Regions from separate parts of the Exiguobacterium sp. HSB13 genome, predicted to be linked through region 1. Evidence: riboswitches for the same ligand, from Rfam matches in the RefSeq annotation. Region 1 holds a riboswitch; each other region holds the start of a gene.
What was found. Region 1 has a riboswitch for S-adenosylmethionine ahead of ACZGCQ_RS09400 (methionine ABC transporter ATP-binding protein). Riboswitches for the same ligand answer to the same signal wherever they lie in the genome.

Region 1 (4,984 bases):
CGTTTTACCGTCTTTAAGCTTGATCAATCCTTCATTTTGAAGGAACGTCAAGACACGACCGCGTTCCGCGACGTTTGAGCTCGTTAAGATCGTTGCACCGTTTGGTAACTTATCGAGTGACTTGTATTTCTTCGAGTAAATCCCGAGTGGTTCAACGTGGACGCCACCTGCGTTCGCGAACTTATATGATTTGTTTTCTTTCTCTTGTTGCTCAAGATACGGTACGTGCTGGAAGTAGTTCGCATCGATTTCTTTTGAAGCGAGTGCTTTGTTCGGAAGTACGTAATCTTGGAACTTCTGGATTTCAAGCTTATAACCTTTTGCTTCGTATTCTTTTTTGACGTGCTCAAGAATCTCAGCGTGCGGTACGTTTGATGCACCAACGACGAGTGTTTTGTCGTCGCTACCTGATCCTGATGATTTTTCACCACATGCAGCAAGGCTGATTGCTAAAACAGATACAGCGGCAGTACCTACGAATTTTTTCCAAACTTTCATGAATGATTCCTCCAATATGAATAAGATTTGAATTAACGTTTATCGATTGCACGGATCAGCAAGTCACCAATGATTTGGATGACGAAGACGATCGCTAAGATTAAGAGTGTCGCAATGACGATGACATCGTTTTGAGAACGCTGGAATCCTTCGATGAAGGCCATGTCCCCAAGTCCACCTCCGCCGACTACTCCGGCCATTGCCGTATAACCGACAAGTGAGACGAGTGTGACCGTGATTCCCGAAACGATGGCAGGCAACGCTTCCGGGATTAAGACTTTATAGATGATCTGGAACTTCGTCGCACCCATCGATTCAGCTGCCTCGATGACACCTTTATCGACTTCGCGTAACGCGAGTTCAACCATCCGACCGTAGAACGGTGCAGCACCGAAGATCAGTGCTGGTAGTGCTGCCGTTGGTCCGAGGAACGAACCGACGATTGCTGTCGTGAATGGAATCAATAAGATCAGTAAGATGATGAACGGAATCGAACGGAAAACGTTGACGACCAAGCTCAAGATTGAATAAAACGCCCGATTCTTGAATAATAACTCTTCGTTTGTTGCATACAATAATAGACCAATGATCAAACCGAGAACGAATGTCGAAACCCCAGCGATTGCCGTCATATAGACGGTACTGCCTGTCGCTTCCCACACCATGTCCCAGTCTAGGTTGTCAAAGAATGAAATCATCGGTGATCCACCTCCACTTCAACATCACTGGCTTGAAGCTTCGTGATGACCGCTTGTGTTGCTTCTGTTTCCCCAATCAACTGAATGAACAGTGTACCGAGTGCCCCTTCCTGTGATTGACCGACGTTTCCGCCGATGATGTTGAACAGGACCGGCGAATCCTTCATGACTTCCGCGAGGATCGGGCTTTCCGCCGTCGATCCGACGAACGTCAACTGAACGATCTTTCCGGTTGGGTACCGTTCGCGTAGTTTCGCGAACGTCAACTCGTTTTCAGACGGCGACGTCAATTGTTTGACGAACTCCTTCGTCATCGCTTGCTTCGGATGACGGAAGACTTCTGCGACCGGTCCTTGCTCGACGATTTTACCGGCTTCCATGACGGCGACCCGGTGACAGATTTTTTGAATGACGTGCATCTCGTGTGTGATCAAGACGATCGTCAGTTTCAGTTTTTCATTGATGTCGACGAGTAACTCAAGGATTGAATCCGTCGTCTTCGGATCGAGTGCACTGGTTGCCTCGTCACATAAGAGAACGTCCGGGTTCGATGCCAGTGCCCGAGCGATACCGACACGTTGTTTTTGACCACCCGATAATTGTGACGGATAGGCTTTTTCGCGTCCGTCCAAACCAACGAGTTGGATCAGTTCCGCTACCCGTTCCTTGCGGTGTGCTTTCGGGAAGCCACCGAGCTCGAGTGGGAACATGATGTTCTCTTCAACCGTCCGTGACCAAAGTAAGTTGAAGTGCTGGAAAACCATCGAGACATTCTTGCGGACGCCTCGTAATTCTTTTGGTTTGAGTGATGTCATTTCGACACCATCGATTTGGATCGAACCACTCGTTGGTGCCTCGAGCATATTCAGCAATCGGATCAAGGTCGATTTCCCTGCTCCGGAATAACCGATTATTCCAAAAATTTCACCGCGCTCGATTGTCAAATCAACATTCGCAACGGCTTCGACCGCTCCGCGCTTTGAGCGATAAATCTTTCCTACGTCTTGTAAACGAATCACAACTGTCCCTCCTAAATAAAAAAGTGCGCGCGTTTTAGAGCAAACGCGCGCACTTTTCAGTACACAAAACCATTTGCTCTCATCTCCCAGACTTTTGTCTGCTGGAATTAGCACCACTTCGGATTAGATCCGCGGTTGCCGGGTTTCATCGGGCCAGTCCCTCCACCACTCTCGATAAGAGTTTCGGTATTAAGTTTGTAGAATATATTCTGAATATTAGCAGGGGTTATTTTTGTTGTCAAACAGTTTTTTCAGAAACTTTTTCGAGGAACGTGAAAGCACGTGTTAAGTCTTCTTTCAAATCTTCCGCATCCTCAAGTCCAACTGAAATCCGGACGAGACCGTCCGTGATACCGAGTTCTGCCCGACGTTCTGCTGGGATCGACGCGTGCGTCATCCGTGCCGGAACCGAAATCAGACTCTCAACGGCACCAAGACTCTCAGCAAGTGTGAAGAAATGTGTCGCCTCGACAAGTTTTTCTGCGTTCGCTGCTGAACCGACATCAAAGCTGATCATCCCACCAAATCCAGTCGCTTGTTTCGCTTGGATGTCGTGACCAGGATGCGATGCAAGTCCTGGGTAGAAGATGTTCGAGACAATGTCTTGCGCTTGTAAGAACGCGACGAGATCATGTGCTGTCTCTTCGATTGCATCCATCCGGATACCGAGCGTACGAAGACCACGGACGAGCAAGAAGCTGTCTTGCGGTCCAAGCACGCCGCCTGTCGAGTTTTGGATGAAGTGCAACTCTTCGCCGAGCTCATCATCTTTAACGACGACAAGTCCAGCGACGACGTCCGAATGTCCGCCGATGTATTTCGTCGCACTGTGCAAGACGATGTCTGCACCGAGTGCGAGTGGTTGTTGATGATAAGGTGTCGCGAACGTGTTGTCGACGACAAGTTTAAGATCGTGACGTTTGGCGATCGTTGCGATTGCTTCAATGTCCGTTACTTTCAACAACGGGTTCGTCGGTGTTTCGACGTAGACGATCTTCGTGTTGTCTTGGATCGCTGCTTCCGTTGCCGCAAGGTCCGTCGTATCGACGAATGTCACTTGGATATTGAACTTCGGTAAGACGCGTTGCATCAAGCGGAACGTACCACCGTAGACGTCATCTGTCATGACGATGTGGTCGCCAGACTCAAGCAAGTGGAAGACGGCATGGATTGCTGCCATCCCAGAACCGAAGGCAAAACCACGTGCGCCGCCTTCAAGATCTGCAATCAATCGTTCGATGCTCGTCCGTGTCGGGTTCGCTGTCCGTGAGTATTCATATCCGTCCTTGAGTTGACCGATTTTATCCTGCTTGTATGTGCTTGTTTGATAGATTGGTGGTGTGACGGCTCCTGTTGCCCGGTCGACACCTGTTCCTCCATGAATCAATGCTGTCTTCTTACGCATGAGTTTCGTCCACCTTTTCAAAGATTTGTTGGCTTAAATAGCGTTCGGCACTGTCTGCGAAGACGGTGACGATCGTACTGCCGGGGTGACGCTTTGCGATATCAAGCGCAGCAACGAGCGCTGCACCTGCTGAACTACCAACGAGTAATCCTTCACGAGCGGCAAGTGTATGGACCGCATTAAACGCATCGCGGTCAGAAATCGTATGAATCTCGTCAACGAGCTCACGTGGCACGAGACTTGGCCATTTTGCTGTTCCAATGCCTTCTGTCTTATGCGGACCGGCTGGACCACCATTTAAGACGGAGCCTTCCGGTTCGACGATCGCTGCTTTTGTACCGAGACGTTGTTTTAAGAAGTCCGCTGTTCCGGCGAACGTACCACCTGAACCACAACCGGCAACGAACCAGTCGATGTGCGACAAGTCCGCAATCAGCTCAGGACCGAGTGTCCGCTGATACGTGACTGGATTCTCTTCGTTTTCGAATTGTAACGGAACGTAACTGTTCGGAATTTCCTGACCGAGTTCTTTAGCCCGGTCGATAGCCCCTTGCATATCGAGTTCAGTCGGCGTGTTGACGACGGTTGCGCCGAGTGCCCGCATCAACGTCTGTTTTTCTTGACTGAATTTTTCCGGAACGACACAGATGACTTGAAGATCATATTTTTTAGCGGCGAGCGCCAAGCCGATGCCGGTATTCCCGGCTGTCGGCTCGATGATCGTACCGCCTGGTGTCACATGTCCGTTTTCGATTGCTGCATCAACGAGTTGAATGCCAAGGCGGTCTTTGACGCTGCCCCCAGGGTTCATCCATTCGAGCTTCGCCAAAATGCGCGTACCAGCAGGCAAATCGAATGAAGTGATCTCGTAGAGTGGTGTGTTTCCGACGAGGTCGCGGACGTTGTTCGCGATCATCCGAAGACGATGTCCCATTCATCACGACCGGCAAGCATTTTCTCGGCATAGTGCTTCGCTCCTTTGAGGTCATGTGCGCTCGCAAATCCACATTGGACTTCGTTTTGCGCTGGAATCTCTTCTGCTGCAAGGACGTCATTCAATGTCTTCTCAACGAGTTCGCTCATTTTTTCGACCGAGTCGAAATTCATCATCGCCATGTAGAAACCTGTTTGGCATCCCATCGGCGAGACATCGATGACATCATCCGAGTAGTTGCGGATGTTTTCAGCAAGTAAGTGCTCGAGTGTGTGCATCGCACGCATCGGCATTTGTTCAACGTTTGGTTGCGTGAAACGGATATCGTATTTGACGACTTGGTCGACTTTACCTTCTTTATAACCCGCGACGCGGATATAAGGTGCTTTGACTTTCGTATGATCCAGGTTAAAGCTTTCGACGTTCATTT
Region 2 (4,984 bases), on a different contig from region 1:
TCCGTTCGTTTAAGTTCCAATCCGTCTGACCATGCCGCACTAAACAAATTTCAGTCATGTCTCTGTCTCCCTCATTTAAGAAATATGACTGATTGTATCATGTTTTCCATTCGGAAGTTGTCGCGGTGGCAACAGTAGCACCTGACAGGTGAAACGCTCAATTCGTTCGAGCAATCGCTCGATCTTCAATGGATTTTCCGTCTGAGCAAAACTGGCAAGCGAATGGGTACCGTTCGGAAAAGAAAATAAACGGACATCAGCTCCGACATCGGCTCCTTTTTCGACGAAATGGAGTGCTTGCGAAAAGGGAACGATTGGATCTTTTTTGCCATGCAAGAGCATGATCGGTGGGGCATCCGAAGATAGGTGTGTGACCGGTGAGACGTGTGTCATCAGCTTGCGCCATTCTTCCCGTCCACCCTTATAGAACTTAATGTGGGCAATCCAAGTCTGAATGAAATTAAACAATAAAAAATTCGTCGGCGGATATAAAGCGATGACACCACTGACCAATGGCATGTGGCGTTCATCACGCTCTCCGACAAAAGCAGTTGGGGCAAGTGCCGTCGTCAACATGAGTGCGGCTCCGGCAGAGTCTCCCCATACCATCATCCGTCCTCTTAAGATACGAAGGTCCTCTGCTTCCTTGTTCAAAAAACATAACGCATCCCGTACATCCTCGAGGTTATCCGGAAAATAACTGCCCTCTTCGAACAAACGATAATCGATGCTACAGACGGCAACTCCGAGTTCAAGTAGGCGGTCGACGATTGGACTAAAGCAGAACATATCGTCCCGTTCTCCACGAACGAATGCACCACCGTGTGCGTAGATGGCAATTGGAAATGGTCCTTCCCCCAGCGGATAATAGAGATCGAGCTGTAAGGTGCGGTCCCCCACCTGTTTATAGATGAGTGTCCGCGGTGCAAGTTGTTTTTCTGTGAGTGGCAAGGCGGGTTCGGTCCACCGAAGTAATGCACCGTAATTGTTCCAGATGCTCGCTCCCGCTGCTGCTGTCGTCAATAATGCAGCTCCCCCCATTAGCCATGCAGTTTCACGTTTCACTTGATCACCTCCAAAAGACGTGCCAGTTTCTTCACTTTATTATCCTTTTACCCCGTTTTAAAAGAAGTCGAACGTCTTGGTATTCGTACTTGACGCTTCATCGGTGTTCCGCTATAGTGAGAAAGTCCAAATCGGAATAGTTACGTTTTAATAATGGAGGTATCATATAATGAAAAAAATCATTCCTGCTTTAACAGTCGCCTTCGCGAGTGCAAGTGTCCTCGCGGCTTGCGGATCAAATACCGATTCATCGACTTCAGATAGCAAACAGACAGAAGTCTACGCATCAACGTTTGCGACGGCTGCTATCGCCCGCGAAATTGGTGGCGATCAAGTCAATGTCAAAATGATTGTCCCACCTGGAGCGGATCCCCATTCTTACGAACCAACATCAAAACAACTCACTGAGATTGCTAAAGGAGACTTGTTCCTTTTAACGGGTACGACGCTTGAGCCGTATTCGAAAAAAATTCAAGAGAGCCTAAAGGGTACAGACGTCCGCTTCATTGAGACGAGTAAAGATGTCAACTTACTAGAATCGGATGCTACACTTCATGCACATGAAGAAGAGGGGCATACAGAAGACGAACATGCCCACGAAGAAGAAGGGCACGATGATCATGCAACGGATGAACATGCGCATGAAGAAGAGGGTCATGACCATGGAAAATACGATCCACACGTCTGGCTCGATCCTGTCAACGCGAAAGCAATGGCACGCTCGATTACAACTGCCTTATCAAAAGAAGTACCAAAAGACAAAGCAACATTCGAGAAAAACTTAAAAACGTTCGATCAGCAAGCAGATGAATTGGACGAACAATTCAAACAAGCGGTTGCTGACGGATCAAAAAAAGAACTTCTCGTCACACATGCCGCATACGGTTACCTCGCAGAACGATATGGTTTCACGCAACTACCGATTGCGGGAATCTCTCCTTCCGATGAACCGTCACAAAAGCAACTGGCTGCTTTAGTGAAAGAAGCACGGATGCATGATTTGAAATACGTCGCGTTCGAAGAGACGGTCTCACCTAAGGTCGCACGTGTCATCCAAAAAGAAATCGGAGCTGAATCCGTGACGATTCATAACCTAGAGTCGGTCACGAAAGCACAACAAAACAGTTCTTATTTCAAGTTGATGGAAGAAAACGTCCAAACATTGAAACAAGCACTTCAGTAAAGTACAGTTGACACGCGTTACTCAATACGGTACGGTAAGAAACGTGTTTTACAACAATTGAATGACTTCTTTTTATCGCGAGAAACGGAGGGACTGGCCCAATGATGTTTCGGCAGCGGACGATTTGATTCGTACTGTGCCAAATCCAGCAAGCGAAAGCTTGAGAGATAAGAAGAGCGTCTTTATTTCATAAAGACCTCCTTCTTTCTTGCGAAGGGGTCTTTTTTTGTATCTTTGAGAAACGAGGTGTCAACAATGAATGAAACGATCACGCCTAACAAATGGGCACTGCTTCCCCTCGTCGTATTCCTGGTCCTCTTCATCGGAGCCGGGATCTTCTATGGCGACTTTTACAAATTCCCGATCCTCATCGCTGCATTGATCGCTTTGATCTTTGCTGCAATCACGACGAAAGGATCCATCAATCAAACGGTTGAACGAATTGCAACGGGTGCCGGAAATCCCGATATCATGATCATGGTCTTCATCTTCTTATTAGCCGGTACGTTTTCTGGAACGGCAGAAGCAATCGGTGCCATCGATGCGACCGTCAATGCTGCTTTGACGTTCCTCCCTCCATCACTCCTGATGAGTGGTCTGTTCGTCATTGCCGCCTTCATCTCGATGGCAATGGGAACATCGACTGGAACGATTGCTGCACTCGCGCCGATCGCCTTCGGTATTCATGAAGCGACAGGCATCAACGTTGCGATAGCAGCGGCTGCTGTCGTTGGTGGATCGATGTTCGGCGATAACTTGTCGTTCATCTCGGATACGACGATTGCTGCCGTCCGGACCCAAAAAACGAACATGCGTGATAAATTCCGGACGAACTTCATGATCGTCCTACCGGCTGCTATTTTGACGGTCATCTTGCTCGCATTCGTGTCTGGTTCTGGTGACGTCGTCGAAGCAAAAGCATTTGAGTTCTATAAGTTGATTCCATACCTTGCTGTCATCGTCCTTGCACTATTTGGCGTCAATGTCATCCTTGTCCTTATTGGTGGTACTTTGCTAACCGGTATCATCGGTATGATCGATGGTAGTTTCGGCTTGAGTGGCTTCGTCCTCTCGATGTCTGAAGGAATGATGGGCATGGCGGAGATCTCCATTTTGACGCTCCTCATGGGTGGTCTCGTCAGCTTGATTACGTTCAACGGTGGAATCGCCTTCTTAAAAGAGACGCTGACACGCAAGATTTCACAGCGTCGCGGTGCCGAATTCAGTATGGCGGCACTCGTCAGTGCGACGAATCTTGCGACAGCAAACAATACGATCTCGATTCTCGTCGCTGGACCACTGGCAGCTGAAATCGCCGATACGTATGAAGTCGATCGCAAGAAATCAGCGAGTATTCTTGATATCTTCTCTTGTGGGATTCAAGGCATCATTCCGTATGGAGCACAACTATTGATTGCAGCAGAATTGACGAAAACGGCTTCTCCTGAACTGATTCCGTATCTGTTCTATCCATTCCTCCTCTTCGTCTGTGGATCAATCGCCATTTTCTTCGGCTTGCCACGCATGAAGAAGACAGCGACGAAGCAAGAAAAAATTTCTTCGTAACCATAAAACAGGTCCAATCGCGTCGACGATTGGACCTGTTTTATTATTTTTTCTGCTTCGCTTGTCGTTCTAAGATTAAATAAGCAATTGCCGGAAGCGGGAATTGAACAAGTCCAGCGCCTCCCCAAACCCATGGATTACGTCCTGATTTTCGCGCACTAAGAAATAGACCCACTGCCTGCGTTACTAACAAGGCGCCAATACTAAGCCAAGTACATTTGGATAACTTTTTATTCTTTTGAGCCATCTTTTCTCCCCCTCTTTTAACACACGATTAAATCTCATGGTTCTTTTCTATTTTACCGTATTTTATTCCTCCATGAGCATGGAAACGGACGTCTTCGTTCGTTCATGCTAAACTAAACGAGCAAATCTAAACTACGTTTTATGAGGAGGAGTAACACATGCAATACGCAAAACTTTCAAACGGTATTACGATTCCCCAAATCGGATTCGGTGTCTGGCAAGTAGACGAAGAAACAGAAGCACCAGCTGCTGTCGCTGAAGCACTACGTGTCGGCTATCGTCATATCGATACGGCTGCTGTCTATAAAAACGAGCGCGGTGTCGCAAAAGGAATCAAGGAAAGCGGCGTGAAACGTGAGGATCTCTTCTTAACGTCAAAAGTCTGGAACGATGATATTCGTGCCGGTCGGACGAAGGAAGCATTCGCAGAATCGCTCGAACGTCTCGAAACAGATTATCTTGACCTTTATCTCATCCACTGGCCGGTCGAAGGCTATATCGAAGCGTGGAAAGCAATGGTTGAACTGTATGAAGCAGGTAAGATCAAAGCGATCGGTGTCTCGAACTTCAAAGAACATCACCTCGATACATTGGCAGAAGAGGGCTTGATGGCACCAATGATCAACCAAGTCGAGTTGCATCCACAATTGCCACAACACGAATTGCATGAATACTTGCAAGATCACAACATCCAAGTCGAAGCATGGAGTCCACTCATGCAAGGGAAATTCCTCGAAATCAACGATTTCAAGGAAATCGCAGAGAAACACGGCAAGACACCTTCACAAGTCGTCTTACGTTGGCACCTCGACAACGGCATCGTCGCTCTTCCGAAATCTGTCACACCAGCACGCATTGCGGAAAACTTCGACGTCTTTGATTTCCAACTCGATGCCGATGATCTTGAGAAAATTGATCGTATTG
Region 3 (4,984 bases), on a different contig from region 1:
ATCAGATCTGTATCGTTTACCGTGATGACCTCTTGTTTCATCGACTCATAAGCTTTCATCTGAATTCTCCTTTGTCGTTCGTTTCTCATATGAAAAAGTTGTATGATACAATTAAAAGAACAAAAATGATTGTATAATACAACTACAACTCTGTCAAGCCTCCTGCTTTTCACATTGACAGCTTATCCACATTGGGTAATCATGAGGGACAGAGAGACTTTTTTGAAAGGGGAGATACCCGATGTCTCAACAAGCACTTGAAACCATTGAATTGGAGTTAGCGATCCTGATCCGGCGCTTGACGACAGCGACGGCAGACAATCGTAATTTGGATCGTGCTTCCTACCTGTTACTGCGACAATTAGCGGATTCCGGCAAGGTCGGTGTTAAAACACTTGCCCGTGAACTTCAGCTTGATGTCTCGACCGTCAGTCGCCAAGCTGCGGCACTCGATCAGAAGCAACTCGTTGAAAAAGTAAAAGATCCGACAGATGGACGTGCCTTCTTCTATCACATCACAGATAAAGGACAAGAAGAGCTCACGATTTACCGGACAGCGCGCCTCGCGAGCATCGAACGTCTCCTGACGGACTGGCCATCGGATGATGCCGAAGATTTTGGACGCCTGCTCCAACAATTTAATCGTGCCTTGCGCGAACGATAACGGAATCACACCATTAAAAAAACGGATGCGAAATCAATCGATTTCGCGTCCGTTTTTTCGTCATTATTCATGATGTATGAGTAACCTGACAAACCGAACGAATTTGTGCGATGTGTTCAGGTGACGTTCGGCAACAACCACCGATCAATCGTGCCCCTGCCTCATACCATGTCTTCGCGACGGTTTGGAACGACGTACACTGATTCGTACCCGACCATGTTTTTGCGACCGGATCATAGACCTCACCAGAGTTCGGATAGACGATGATTGGCACGTCTGTCAACGCCTTGACGTGACGGATAAAGTCAGTCGCGTAAGATGCCGGAAAGCAATTTGCACCGATTGCTGCGAGCTGTGGATGTTGTCCAATTGTCTCGATGCACGTCGCAAGTGCCGTTCCTTCACTAATGTGCGTCGCATCTTGAAGCGAAAACGTCAGCCAAGCGGACACTTCCGGATACGTTTCGAGAATCCGGAACAACACGACCGCTTCCTCGAGCGACGGAATCGTCTCGAATGCCAGCAGATCCGCTCCCGCTTCAATCAACGCTTCGATCCGTGGTCTGTGGAAGGCTTCTAGCACATCCACTGACACCCCATAATGACCGCGATACTCAGAACCATCTGCTAAGTAGGCACCATAAGGACCCACTGATCCCGCGATCAATGCGTTACTTTTCCCGCTACGCGTGCGTGCGTTTTGCGCCAAGGTGACTGTTTGTCGAATCAGCGCCTGTGCTTCCTTTGTCGTGATATGACGTTGCTTGAATCCTTCGATACTTGCTTGATAGCTTGAAGTGATCGCGACATCGGCACCTACTTCAAAGTAATCGTGATGGACGTGTTCGATCTGTTCCGGTGCTTCGATCAAGAGACGTGCTGACCAAAGCGGGTCGTTCAGGTCGAATCCCTTCTGTTCAAGTTCGGTTGCAAGGGCACCATCTAAAATAAGAAAGGGAACTTCCTGTAATCGTTGATCAACTGGATTTTTGATTCGGGACATCTTCAACACTCCGTTTCTGAGAAGAATTCGTGAACGCATGAACGATATAACAGATCACGATGAATGGAATACCACAGTACAAGGCGATTCGTTGTGTCGGATCAAATCCGATACCAATCAGAGAAATCAAACAAACGACGAAAGCGGCGATCGGTACGAATGGGAAGAGTGGTGTGCGATAGACCAATTCGTCGACCGTATGCCCTTCACGGAGGAATTGTTTCCGGAAACGATACTGAGCAACACTGATACTCATCCAAACGACGACGACAGCGAGACCGGAAATCGAGACGAGCGCGATATAGACACTTCCTGCTGCATAGATGCTAGACAGCAAGGCAAGTCCTCCGCCAAGCATGCTGAACAATACAGCTCGAAGTGGCACCCCACTTGGCGTCACCTGGGCGAAGAAGCGTGGAATCATGCGTTCGTTCGCAAGCGACCAGAGCATCCGAGAGGCGGCGTAAAGTCCAGAGTTCGCTGCCGACAAGATCGCTGTCAAAATGACGAAGTTCATCACGTCTGCTGCATAGGGAATACCGATCCGTTCAAACACGGCGACGAACGGACTTTCGAGTACGCCTTTCCCTTCCGTTGGCAATAAGACGGCTAACACGATGATCGTACCGACGAAAAAGAGAACCAGTCGTAAAATCGTCGTCCGGATCGCAAGCGGAATCGTCCGTTTCGGATCGACTGCTTCACCTGCTGCTACACCGATCAGTTCCGTTCCCGAGTAAGCAAAGTTCACGGCAAGCATCGTCATGAAGATGACGAAAGCGCCATTTGGGAACAGCCCGCCTTCGGTTAACGAAGAAAAGAATGGGGCTGGGCTACCATCTTGCAGTGGAATGAAGCCGACGATGGCTCCCGCACCAAGTAAAATGAAAGCAATGATCGTCACGACCTTAATCGCTGAAAACCAAAACTCGACTTCAGCGAACACGCGAACCTTCAAGACGTTGATACCAAGAATCATCGCAGCGAATAAGGCGCTGAACATCCAAACCGGAATCGACGGGAACCAACGTTGCATTAAAATGCCTGCTGCCGTGAATTCTGAACCAAGGGCGACCGTCCACGTCAGCCAGTAGAGCCAGGCCACCGTATAACCGGTGCCGGGTCCGATGTACTTCGTTGCGTATTTATGAAATGAACCGGTTTCCGGCATGTGTACGGCGAGTTCACCGAGACTTAACATAACTAAGTAGACGACGACTGCCCCAATCAAATACGACAAAATCGTCCCGACCCGTCCTGCTTGTTCTAACGTATAACCTGTACTTAAAAACAATCCTGTTCCAATGACACCACCTAACGACAGCATAATCAGATGACGTGATTCCATCTTGCGTCGAAAAGCCCCACTCGTTTTCATGAATTCGTTTCCTCCTCATTCCACCTATTTCAAATAAAAAACGCATCCTCACGGATGCGTCGGTCGACAATTCGGAAATCTTATCGATCGGGTGCAGCACCCGCAGGAATTAGCACAGTATCTTTCGACCTGTTGCTGAGGTTTCATAGGGCCAGTCCCTCCACCTCTCTGGATAAGTATGTAATTGTTCCTAACCCTATCAAGTCTTTTTCGAATTGTCAACACAATTCAGAATACTACTATCCAAAAAACATTCCGCATCGTATTGATCCGGAATGTTTGGAGGTCTTATTTTTTAGCGAATAAATCCGCTGTTTTCAAGGCTGCACGAACCGCTTTCCGGTTCAATGTCCCTTGCTGATGTTTCATTTTCTTCGTTTGGGCAGCCAGTTGCGCTTTGAGCGCCGCAATCTCTTGATCCTTTTGAGCCGTTCCTGTTTGTTTCTGCAATGCTTTGATTTTTTTATCTTTTTCAGCTAATTGTGCTTTTGTTTGTTTTTGCGCATCCGCAATCTTCTTCTCTTGTTCCGGGAAGAACCGTTCGAAACGGGCGACTGCTTCTTCAAGACTTACGCCAGAAATCGGTTGAACCGGTGGGAGCAACTCGGTTTGCGCCATTTGACGGTCAAACGGTACATTTTCAGGATAGTTCGTCTCTTGATAGATATGCTCAAGATCGTTGACGTTCAAGAAGTCGACGAAATTGTCGAAGTTACGCGCTTGAACACGTACTGGGCTTTGGAAGTCAGCATTGGCTACGACGTCAGATAATTGTGTATCTGCTTTGATATCGTTCGCCCAAATATGCGTCAACTGATGGTAATCCGTCAATTCGCGCATCCGTGCATCTTTTGGAATGAGGATGCTCGGCGTACCCGCAAGCGTCGCCGTGATGTTTCCGTGCAAGCGCGCACCAAAACTAAGGTCTGCTTGTCCGATGAAATCGAACCATGTCTGTGCGTTCAAGAAGAAACGGACCCGATCATTCATGTAAGTAGGATCCGACATCTTCACCGGATAGTTCGTCACTGAAAGATCTGCGATCGGGTGCGTTCCTGTGTACGTCAACTTCAGTTCCTTCATCCATTGGGGAATGAAGTAATGATTCGGGTATTCTTCCATTCCGCGTGTAATGAAATCAAGAACGTTTTGTGGAGCCAAACGTGACGAGTTGACCGTAATCATCGACTCAGGTGTAATGTTCGTTTCACGGATGTGCAAGTCGCGACCAAACGCGTACATCGAAGGACATCCAATGACACGATGATCGATCCCTTCGCGGAAACCAAGACGTGTTAAGTATTTCGATGTGATCTCTCCGCGAAGACCAAGCATGCTTGAGCGCTCGAGAACGGCACTGACGAATGCTTTAACATCTTCATCGAATGGGAATCCACCATCTAAGTCTGGTTCAAACGGTGCACGTAATCCTACACCGATGACGACGACTGGAATCTTTAATTTTTTGATGAGACGTGTATATTTCCGTAACGTCGGTACGAATTCTTTTCGGAATGCGTCCGCTAACGGAATGACATAAAGATCAAAGTTGGCATTGATTTCGTCTGCCCGTTCTTCGTCGTAATAGTAATAGTCAGGTGTAATCGTCGTACCTTCTGTCATTAACGTCCGAAAGATACTGTATTGATAGATAAGATTTCCAACGTTTCCTCCAATGGAATTATGTTTCATCAAATAAGGAGCATCGAACTGTTCGAATGGTGTCATACCTGCACGAATAATAATACGTTTCATAATGGATAAACTTCCCCTCTCGTCTGCTTTATTCGTCCTCGCAAGAAAAAAATACGGAAAAATATATTATCAGTTTTTTTCAATCTCATTAAGAATAGATGAATTTTATTTCGGAAGTCAACGATTCCTAAGGGAAACAGGTCTTTCGTCATCAAAACGAAACATTTGCATTACTCCATAATTT
Region 4 (4,984 bases), 210 kb from region 1:
GGATTCTTGACGATATCTTTCTCGGAAACGGTCAGTGGATCGACATCCGGCTTAAGTTCAATCCAGCCTTGTTCTGCCAAGAGGTTCAGTGCTCGTGCTTGGTTCGTCGGATCATTCGGCGTCGCGACTTCAGCACCGGTCTTGACGTCGTCGAGTGTCTTCGCTGTCTTGCTGTATAGTCCCATCGGTGCTGTCGGGACCGTGATGAGTCCTTTTAAATCGAGGTTCTTTTCTTTAGAAAACGTCTTGAGATAGATCGAGTGTTGGAACAAGTTGGCGTCGATGTTTCCGCTACCGAGGGCGATGTTCGGTTGGATGTAATCGCTGAACTCGACGATTTCGACTTTATAGCCTTTCTTTTCGAGTTGTGGCTGGATCGCTTGTTTGACCATGTCGCTATACGGACCACTCGTCGCACCAATCTTGATCGTCTTGTCTTTTTCATCAGCACTGCTGTCTCCACATCCCGCGAGGACTCCTGCACCGAGTAAGGCTGTTGCTAAAAAGGCATATCGTTTTTTCATGATTCCACTCTCCCTTTGTATGTATGATTAGCGTTTATCTGTTTTTCGCGCCAGTTGATTGCCAAGTGCTTGAATACTTTGAACGATAACGATGAGCACGACGATCGTCACGATCATGATGAGATTATCGTAGCGATAGTAACCGAAACGGATCGCGAGGTCACCAACACCACCGCCGCCGACGATACCAGCCATCGCCGAGAAGCCGATCAGACTGATCGTCGTTAATGTGATGCCTTGAATGATGCCGGGAAGTGCTTCCGGTAAAAGGACGCTGACGATGATTCGTAATGGTTTCGCCCCGCACGCTTCCGCTGCTTCAATCAAACCGGGCGGAATCTCACGTAGTGATGTTTCGACGAGTCGCGCGAGAAACGGAATCGCTGCGACACTGAGGCTGACGGATGCTGCCGTCGGACCAATCGTATTGTCGAGCAAGAACTTCGTTAACGGAATGAGGGCAACTAGCAAGATGATGAACGGTAGCGACCGGACGATGTTGACGACGAAATCAAGAACACGTCGGACGGCAAGGTTTTGAAAAAATAATCCGCGGTCGGTGACGAACAAGAGAATCCCGAGCGGAATCCCGACGACCAATGCGAAGGCGAGTGAAATTCCGACCATCCATGCTGTCTCGCCGAGTGCCTTCAAGAGCTCAGGTAACATCGTTTGAATACGATCAAGCCACATCCTGAATCACCTCGAGTGCGTGAAGTTCCGTCGCGAGCCAGTCGAGGGCAGGTGCGATTTGATCGGAGGATCCCGTCAAGCTGACAATCAGGACACCGAAGGCGACGTCTTGAATGTAGTCGACCTTGCCGTGCAAGATGCTGACCGAGATATCGTAACGGCGGATTGCTTCTGATAACGTGCTCTCGCCGGTCTTCTCGCCTGTGAACTGCAAGCGGATGATTTTTCCCGGTGTCGCTTGTAAGATGCGTTCCGGTAGCTCGATTTGTAACGCCGTGTCGACATAATGTTGCGTCACCGGATGTTTGGCTTGGCTGAACAAGTCATAGGTAGAGGCGACTTCGACGACTTCCCCTTGCGACATGACGGCGACACGATGACAAATCTGTTTGACGACATCAATCTCATGCGTGATGAGGACGATCGTCAATCCGAGTCGTTCATTCAAATCTTTTAACAAATCAAGAATCTGAAGCGTCGTGACCGGGTCAAGAGCTGATGTCGCTTCATCACATAACAAGACGGTCGGATTGTTTGCGAGTGCCCGGGCAATCCCGACGCGCTGTTTCTGCCCACCGCTTAATTGACTCGGGAAGTTCGTCTCAAATCCTTCAAGTCCGACGAGCGAGACGAGTTCGCGAATGCGCTCCGGGAAATCTGCTCGTTTGACGCCAGCAGCCTTGAGTGCAAAAGCGATGTTATCCGCAACATTGCGCGACTGGATCAATTGGAAATGCTGAAAGATCATTCCTGTCCGTAAGCGAAGTTGACGCAAATCTGCTTTTGACATCCCGCCGAGCGAGACACCGTCGACCTTGACGGTTCCTTGTGTCGGGTGCTCGAGCCCGTTGATCAGGCGAAGCAATGTACTTTTACCGGCACCGGACTCACCGATGATCCCGAAGATTTCTCCTTTTTGGATCGTCAAATCGACATCCCGTAATGCAAAAATCGGGGTCCGGTCTCGAACGAACCGTTTTGTAATGTGTTTGAATTCAATCATCCGCTCATCTCCTCATACAAAAAAAAGTCGCTTTTTCCTAGTAGCAGAGCAACCAGAAAAAAGCGACGAAAGTGTAAGATTTCGTAACTTATCTCTCAGAATGAAAATCATTCTGTAGGATGTGGCACCGTTCCTGATAGGTGGTTGCCGGACGTCGTTGGGCCTAATCCCTCGGTCGCTCTCGATAAGTAGTTATGCTGTTGGGATTTACTTTAACGGAAATGATTCCCATCTGTCAAATGTTTTTTCAGAATTATTCCGCAACAGGTGTCCGGAACAGGTTAAGCGTTCCGATTCGATTGACGGCTTCTTCCAATCGTTCGACGTCAGCAATCAAGCTGATCCGGACATAGCCTTCACCGTATTCGCCGAAGAATGATCCAGGGGTCACGGCGACGTGTGCTTCGTCAAGCAGGTGATCGGTGAAGCTTTGCGACGTGTAACCTTCAGGAACAGGAAGCCAGACGAAGAAGGAACCGCCCGGACGTGGTCCACTCCAACCGATCGCATCAAGTTTTGCGAACAATGCATCACGTCGTGTTTCATACAAGCTACTTAACTCACGGACACATGTCTGGTCACTCGTCAGAGCGACGGTCGCAGCGTGTTGAATCGGTGTGAAGGCACTGACGTAAAGATGTTCCTGATACGTCTCGATGCTTGAGATGACGGACGGATTTCCGATGGCGAAGGCAATCCGGAAGCCTGACATGTTGAAGCGTTTTGAGAGTGAGAATAGCTCGATCCCGACGTCTTTTGCACCTTCCGTTTGCAGGAAGCTTCGCGTCGGACCATCGAAACTGATGCCACCGTATGCTAAGTCATGGACGACACAGATATCATGAGCATCAGCGAAAGCAACGGTCTGTTCGAAGGCTTCTGCCGTCGCCGTAGCGCCTGTCGGATTACTCGGGTAGTTGAGGAACAACATCCGGGCACGCTCGACATCCGTCGTATCAAGTAAGTCGTAATCGGGTAAGAAACCGTTTTTCTCGAGCAACGGAAGCGTAATCGGGAATGCGCCAGCAAGTGCGGCGCCAGACAGGTAATCCGGGTATCCTGGATCGGGGACGATGACCCCTTCTCCAGGGTTGACGATCGTCTGCGGTAAGGCGACGATTCCGGCTTTACTACCGAGGAGAATCGCGACTTCCGTTGCCGGATCGATCGTGACGCCGAATTCAGTCGCATAAAAGCTGGCGACGGCTTGTTTTAGAAAATCATGGCCACGAAACGGTGGATATTGAAGGTTCGTTGGCTCGTCGATGGCTTGTTTTAACGCATCGAGAATATGTACGGGCGTCGTTTGATCGGGTGTTCCTTGACCAAGTGTGATGACATCGTGTCCGGCAGCTTTTACAGCACCGATTCGGTTTGCGAGCTCAGCGAAAACGGGAGCAGGAAGCCGATCAATGGCGATGGATGGAGCGAAATGTTTCATGGATGAATGCCTCCTTCGTGGTATTGTCGTCAAGGATAACGAATATTCAGTCAAAAGAAAAGAACTTTTTCGAAATTCAAAAAAATTGTCGGATAAACAGGTACAGATAAGTGGAGCGGGAATAAAGAGTAGGGAGAGGAGTGAGGAGATGAAGCGAGCTAACTGGAAAGAGGCAGTCGTCTATCAAGTCTACTGGCGTAGCTTTAAAGATTCGAACGGGGATGGGATTGGTGATTTGCGAGGTGTCATCGACAAGCTTGATTACATCGCTTCACTAGGTGTCGATGTCGTCTGGTTGAATCCATGTTATCGTTCGCCGGACGTCGATAACGGTTATGATATTGCCGATTATTACGGGATCATGGAAAAAGCCGGAACGATGGGAGATCTACAGGAGTTGATCACGACCGCTCATGCCCGTGGATTGAAGGTCATTCTCGATTTAGTCGTGAACCATACAAGTGACCAGCATGACTGGTTCCGTCAGTCGCGGGAGCGGATCAACGATAAGGAAGACTGGTATATCTGGCAGGATGGCACGAAAGAGACGCCTCCAAACAATTGGCGCTCCTACTTTGCGCCAAGCCCGTGGACGTGGAGTGAAGAGCGCGGGCAGTATTATTTTCATTCCTTCGCAAAAGAACAGCCAGACTTAAACTGGGAGCACCCAGCTGTGAGGCAAGCGATCTACGATATGATGAACTGGTGGATCGCTCAAGGGATTGACGGCTTCCGGATGGATGTCATCAACTTGATCAAAAAACGGTCGTTCGAGGATGTCGCCAATCCGTTTGATCTATCGTACCTTGGAAATCAGCCAGGCGTGCATGACTTCCTGCAGGAGATGCATGCGAACGTCCTTGCGGGAAAAGATTTATTCACAGTCGGTGAGATTCCGTTCGTTGGTCCGGAAGACGGTCTGTTATATGTCAGTGAAGAACGAGAAGAACTTCGGACGCTGTTTCACTTCGAAATCGCGGACGATATGGAGGCGATGGATCTTTTACGATTCAAGGAAATTCAGAAACGCTGGTACGACGTCTTATACCCACTAGGTGTCAATTCACAGTTCCTCAACAACCATGATCATACGCGACAAGTGACGCGATTCGGCAGTGAACGGTACCGGGTCGAGAGTGCGAAATTACTCGGTTTAATGTTGCATACGTTACCAGGCATTCCGTACGTGTACCAAGGAGAAGAAATCGGCATGACGGGGATTCGCTTCTCAGATCCATCGCTCTATCAAGATGTCGCCTTTCGCAATCGATACGAAGAACGCGTTGCTGGTGGAGAGGACCCGGAGGTCGTACTCTCATCGAT

Region 2: it holds a riboswitch for S-adenosylmethionine, as region 1 does, so the genes downstream of both, ACZGCQ_RS13670 (Na+/H+ antiporter NhaC family protein) here and ACZGCQ_RS09400 (methionine ABC transporter ATP-binding protein) in region 1, are expected to answer to the same signal.
Region 3: it holds a riboswitch for S-adenosylmethionine, as region 1 does, so the genes downstream of both, ACZGCQ_RS14530 (amino acid permease) here and ACZGCQ_RS09400 (methionine ABC transporter ATP-binding protein) in region 1, are expected to answer to the same signal.
Region 4: it holds a riboswitch for S-adenosylmethionine, as region 1 does, so the genes downstream of both, ACZGCQ_RS10455 (methionine ABC transporter ATP-binding protein) here and ACZGCQ_RS09400 (methionine ABC transporter ATP-binding protein) in region 1, are expected to answer to the same signal.

What each region holds. Positions count from the first base shown of each region.
Region 1 covers NZ_JBUZOM010000001.1:1,769,903-1,774,886, forward strand. Annotated here, with positions in the region: gene ACZGCQ_RS09390 (MetQ/NlpA family ABC transporter substrate-binding protein) at 1-498, opposite strand, end outside; gene ACZGCQ_RS09395 (methionine ABC transporter permease) at 531-1,196, opposite strand; gene ACZGCQ_RS09400 (methionine ABC transporter ATP-binding protein) at 1,193-2,215, opposite strand; SAM riboswitch class I at 2,292-2,396, opposite strand; gene ACZGCQ_RS09405 (bifunctional cystathionine gamma-lyase/homocysteine desulfhydrase) at 2,454-3,620, opposite strand; gene ACZGCQ_RS09410 (PLP-dependent cysteine synthase family protein) at 3,613-4,536, opposite strand; gene ACZGCQ_RS09415 (S-ribosylhomocysteine lyase) at 4,533-4,984, opposite strand, start outside.
Region 2 covers NZ_JBUZOM010000003.1:13,467-18,450, forward strand. Annotated here, with positions in the region: gene ACZGCQ_RS13655 (histidine phosphatase family protein) at 1-58, opposite strand, end outside; gene ACZGCQ_RS13660 (alpha/beta hydrolase) at 76-1,065, opposite strand; gene ACZGCQ_RS13665 (metal ABC transporter solute-binding protein, Zn/Mn family) at 1,235-2,248, shown strand; SAM riboswitch class I at 2,318-2,422, shown strand; gene ACZGCQ_RS13670 (Na+/H+ antiporter NhaC family protein) at 2,504-3,814, shown strand; gene ACZGCQ_RS13675 (hypothetical protein) at 3,858-4,061, opposite strand; gene ACZGCQ_RS13680 (aldo/keto reductase) at 4,219-4,984, shown strand, end outside.
Region 3 covers NZ_JBUZOM010000003.1:187,496-192,479, forward strand. Annotated here, with positions in the region: gene ACZGCQ_RS14515 (CBS domain-containing protein) at 1-59, opposite strand, end outside; gene ACZGCQ_RS14520 (MarR family winged helix-turn-helix transcriptional regulator) at 242-664, shown strand; gene mmuM (homocysteine S-methyltransferase) at 732-1,667, opposite strand; gene ACZGCQ_RS14530 (amino acid permease) at 1,642-3,045, opposite strand; SAM riboswitch class I at 3,123-3,224, opposite strand; gene ACZGCQ_RS14535 (polysaccharide pyruvyl transferase family protein) at 3,334-4,800, opposite strand.
Region 4 covers NZ_JBUZOM010000001.1:1,978,774-1,983,757, reverse strand. Annotated here, with positions in the region: gene ACZGCQ_RS10465 (MetQ/NlpA family ABC transporter substrate-binding protein) at 1-524, opposite strand, end outside; gene ACZGCQ_RS10460 (methionine ABC transporter permease) at 552-1,217, opposite strand; gene ACZGCQ_RS10455 (methionine ABC transporter ATP-binding protein) at 1,207-2,220, opposite strand; SAM riboswitch class I at 2,306-2,411, opposite strand; gene ACZGCQ_RS10450 (aminotransferase class I/II-fold pyridoxal phosphate-dependent enzyme) at 2,474-3,661, opposite strand; gene ACZGCQ_RS10445 (glycoside hydrolase family 13 protein) at 3,810-4,984, shown strand, end outside.